One region of the Edwardsiella piscicida genome, then DNA from elsewhere that is predicted to be linked to it. Evidence: predicted binding sites of a transcription regulator. Region 1 holds the regulator's gene; the other holds the start of a gene.

Region 1 (2,204 bases):
GGCCAGTAGCTCGCGGGATTCGTTGAGGGTCGCCACCGAGTCGTGGTTACCCGCCAGGACGATCAGCTGACAGCCGCGTCCCTGTAGCGCCACCACAAAGCGGTTGTACAGTTCACGGGCATAGCTGGGCGGCGTTCCGGTATCGAACAGATCGCCGGCCACGATGATGGCGTCGGCCTGCTGCTGCTCGGCCTGCAGCAGCAGCCAGTCGAGAAACGCACGGTGTTCATCGGCGCGGCTTTTACCGTAGAAATGCTGGCCAAGGTGCCAGTCGGAGGTATGGATCAGACGCATGGTGTCCCTTGCTTGGCAACGGAGGGCGCGCCCGCGGCGGCGGGCGGAGGATATGGCGGCCAGTATACCCGGCGCGACAAAAGGGCGCCAACCCGTTGGCCGCGGCGGCGAGAGGGGATCTCTTTTTTTTCATAAATCTGTCATAAAAATGACGCATAATTGCAGCGGATGACAATTAACCGGGAAGTCAGTATGAGCATACGCATTTTAGTCGTAGAAGATGAAACGCCCATCAGGGATATGGTGAGTTTCGTTCTGGAGCAGAACGGCTATCAGCCGCTGGAGGCGGAGAGCTATGACGGTGCGTTAAGCCAGCTGTGCGAGCCTTACCCCGATCTGATTCTGCTGGACTGGATGCTGCCCGGCGGCTCGGGTATCCAGCTTATCAAGCAGCTGAAGCGGGAGCCGGCGACCCGGGAGATTCCGGTGATGATGCTGACGGCGCGCGGCGAAGAGGAAGATCGGGTGCGCGGTCTGGAGGTGGGCGCCGATGACTACATTACCAAGCCGTTTTCACCCAAAGAGCTGGTGGCGCGGATCAAGGCGGTGATGCGCCGCATTTCGCCGATGGCGCTGGAGGAGACCATCAACCTGCAGGGGCTGAGCCTCGATCCCGTCTCGCACCGGGTGACGGCCCAGGACGACGCGGTGGAGATGGGGCCGACCGAATTTAAACTGCTGCACTTCTTTATGACTCACCCTGAGCGGGTTTACAGCCGCGAACAGTTGCTCAATCATGTCTGGGGCACTAACGTGTATGTGGAGGATCGTACCGTCGATGTCCACATTCGCCGTCTGCGTAAGGCGCTGGAGGGCAGCGGGCACGATCGCATGGTGCAGACCGTGCGCGGTACCGGCTACCGTTTCTCCGCCCGTTTCTGATCGGCGACGGAGTTCTGACTGTGCTAGATAAACTCTCCTGGAAGACGCTGCTGTCTGAGCTGCTGCTGTGCTGCGTGCCGGCGCTGCTGCTCGGTGCGCTGTTCGGCTATTTACCCTGGTTTTTACTGTCGGCGCTGTGCCTGCTGCTGCTGTGGCACGGCTGGAATCAGCTGCGGCTCTCCCACTGGCTGTGGGTGGATCGCAGCATGACGCCGCCCAGCGGGCGCGGCAGCTGGGAGCCGCTGTTTTACGGGCTGTATCAGATGCAGCAGCGCAATCGGCGGCGGCGGCGTGAGCTGGCTTTGCTGATCAAACGCTTCCGCAGCGGGGCGGAGTCGCTGCCCGATGCCATCGTGATGCTGACCGATGAGGGCAACATCTTTTGGTGTAACCATCTGGCGCAGCATCTGCTGGGGTTCCGCTGGCCGGAGGATAATGGGCAGAATATCCGCAATCTGCTGCGCTATCCCGAATTTAGCCGCTATCTGGGCGACGCCGACTACGCTCGGCCGCTGACGCTGCACCTGAACAGCGGGCGCTATATGGAGTTTCGCCTGATGCCCTACAGCGAGGGGCAGATGCTGATGATCGCGCGCGATGTGACCCAAAAGCGTCAGTTGGAGGGCGCGCGGCGCAACTTTTTTGCCAACGTCAGCCATGAGCTGCGCACGCCGCTGACGGTGCTGCAGGGCTATCTGGAGATGTTTGGCGACGATGCCATGCCGGCGCCGCAGCGGGAGAAGGCGCTGCTGACCATGCAGGCGCAGGCGCAGCGTATGGATGGACTGGTTCGGCAGCTGCTGGTGCTGTCGCGGATTGAGGCGGCGCCGGACATCGATCTCAGCGCGGTGGTCGATGTCCCGGCGATGCTGCATATGCTGGAGCGCGAGGCCAACGCGCTGAGCGACGGCCAGCACACGCTACGCTTTAGCATTGATGATGGCCTGCGGGTGCGCGGCAACGAGGAGCAGCTGCGCAGCGCCGTCTCTAACCTGGTGTATAACGCGATCAACCATACGCCGGCGGGA
Region 2 (2,204 bases), 1.7 Mb from region 1:
TGTACCACAGCAGCTTGTTGGGGAAGACATACTGCATGAAAATCTGCTTGGCGGTCAGCTCTTGCTCTGCCTTGTCGGAGTAGTCGTCTGGATAGTCGTTCTTATACTCTTCGATAGGCGGCAGGCCGCAGGACTGCGGGGTATCGCGCATCATGCCAAAGGCGAACAGGGCGACCAGAATGGCGGCGAAGGCCGGCATGTACAGCGCGGCGTGCCAGTCGTTGAACCAGGCCATCCCCAGCAGGAACAGCAGCGGCGGCAGCCCCCCGCCCACGTTATGGGCGCAGTTCCATACCGACACGATACTGCCGCGCTCCTTCTGCGACCACCAGTGCACCATGGTACGGCCACACGGCGGCCACCCCATGCCCTGGAACCAGCCGCACAGGAACAGCAGCACGAACATGGTCATGATGCTGGAGGTTGCCCACGGCACGAAGCCCATCACCAGCATGACGACGGCGGCCAGGATCAGACCGGCCGGCAGGAAGACGCGCGGGTTGGAGCGGTCAGAGACGGAGCCCATGATGAACTTGGAGAAGCCGTAGGCGATGGAGATGCCTGAGAGGGCAAAGCCGAGATCGCCGCGCGAGAACCCCTGCTCGACCAGATAAGGCATCGCGAGGGTGAAGTTTTTACGCACCAGATAGTAAGCGGCATAGCCAAAGAAAATCCCCATAAAAATCTGCCAGCGCAGGCGGCGGTAGGTCGGGTCTACCTGCGCATCCGGCAGCCGCGGTTTATGCGCCGCGGGCTTAAACATGCTTAACATAAATATCTCCGATGACTGTTATTGTTTGTACTGTCTCAATCCGCTTCCCCAGTGAATGCGGTTAAGGCACACCCTATGCTTATCAAGAGAAAAGACGCACATCCACCGGCGTAGGGGGCGAGTGGATATACCGTCTGTTTTCATTTTCGAGCGCAGGATAGGCAATTGCGAGCGTCGATACTGTGAGAGATCGCTCATATTGTTACAGTTTTATGAATTTGATATACAAATTAACCGATTGAGTAAAAAAACAACGGTTATTTGTATGATTAAAGCGTGTCTGTAGAGTGATTTTGATCACATTGATGAGCTTTTGTGGTCTGGTTATTTTCGTTTTGTGCGCGTATTTGCTCCTTATCAAACATTTTATCGCCGCACTATGGCCTACTAGCGTCATTACTACTCATTTGGCTTGGGAGCCACTCATGTTACAGAGCCCCGCATCACAGGAAACTGACGTCGTCATTATCGGCGGCGGCGCCACCGGCGCCGGCATCGCCCGTGACTGCGCGCGCCGCGGCCTGCGTTGCATTCTGCTGGAGCGCCACGACATCGCCACCGGCGCGACCGGCCGTAACCATGGTTTGCTGCACAGCGGCGCCCGTTATGCGGTGACCGACGGTGAGTCCGCGCGCGAATGTATTGAAGAGAACCGTATTCTTAAGCGCATCGCCCGCCACTGCGTCGAGCGCACCGACGGACTGTTCATCACGCTGCCGGAAGACGATCTGGCCTATCAGCCGCGCTTTATTGAAGCCTGCCGCGCCGCGGGTATCGATGCCGAAGCCATCGACCCGGCCGAGGCGCTGCGCCTGGAGCCTGCCGCCAACCCGGCTCTACTGGGCGCGGTGCGCGTGCCGGACGGCACCGTCGATCCTTTCCGTCTGACGGCGGCCAACATGCTGGATGCGCGTGAGCACGGCGCCCAGGCGCTGACCTATCATGAGGTGTGCGGACTGCTGCGCCAGGGCGATCGGGTGACCGGCGTGCGCGTTCTCGACCATAAATCGCGCCAGCGCTACGACATTCACGCACAGATCGTGGTAAACGCCGCCGGGATCTGGGGGCAGCACATCGCCGAGTATGCCGATCTGCGTATCAAGATGTTCCCGGCCAAAGGGGCGCTGCTGATCCTGGGCCACCGTATCAACAACATGGTGATCAACCGCTGCCGCAAGCCGGCGGACGCCGATATTCTGGTGCCGGGCGATACCATCTCGCTGATCGGCACCACCTCGACCCACGTCGATTATGATCAGATAGACAACATGATCGTCACGCCGCAGGAGGTGGATGTCCTGATCCGTGAAGGGGAGAAGCTGGCGCCCAAGCTGGCGGCGACCCGTATTCTGCGCGCCTACGCCGGGGTGCGTCCGCTGGTGGCCAGCGACGACGATCCGAGCGGGCGTAACGTCAGCCGCGGTATCGTGCT

What was found. Region 1 encodes PhoB, which activates phosphate uptake and scavenging genes when phosphate is short. Its sites were predicted from a motif close to CTGTCATAAAACTGNCNNAT; they were not measured.
Region 2: a site for PhoB is predicted at 972-991, ahead of glpT (glycerol-3-phosphate transporter). Genes of this name have one in related genera too.

Annotation. Positions count from the first base shown of each region.
Region 1 is NZ_CP090968.1:1,177,826-1,180,029, forward strand. Features, by position in the region: gene sbcD (exonuclease subunit SbcD) at 1-294, opposite strand, end outside; gene phoB (phosphate regulon transcriptional regulator PhoB) at 487-1,176, shown strand; gene phoR (phosphate regulon sensor histidine kinase PhoR) at 1,197-2,204, shown strand, end outside.
Region 2 is NZ_CP090968.1:3,282,825-3,285,028, reverse strand. Features, by position in the region: gene glpT (glycerol-3-phosphate transporter) at 1-772, opposite strand, end outside; gene glpA (anaerobic glycerol-3-phosphate dehydrogenase subunit A) at 1,198-2,204, shown strand, end outside.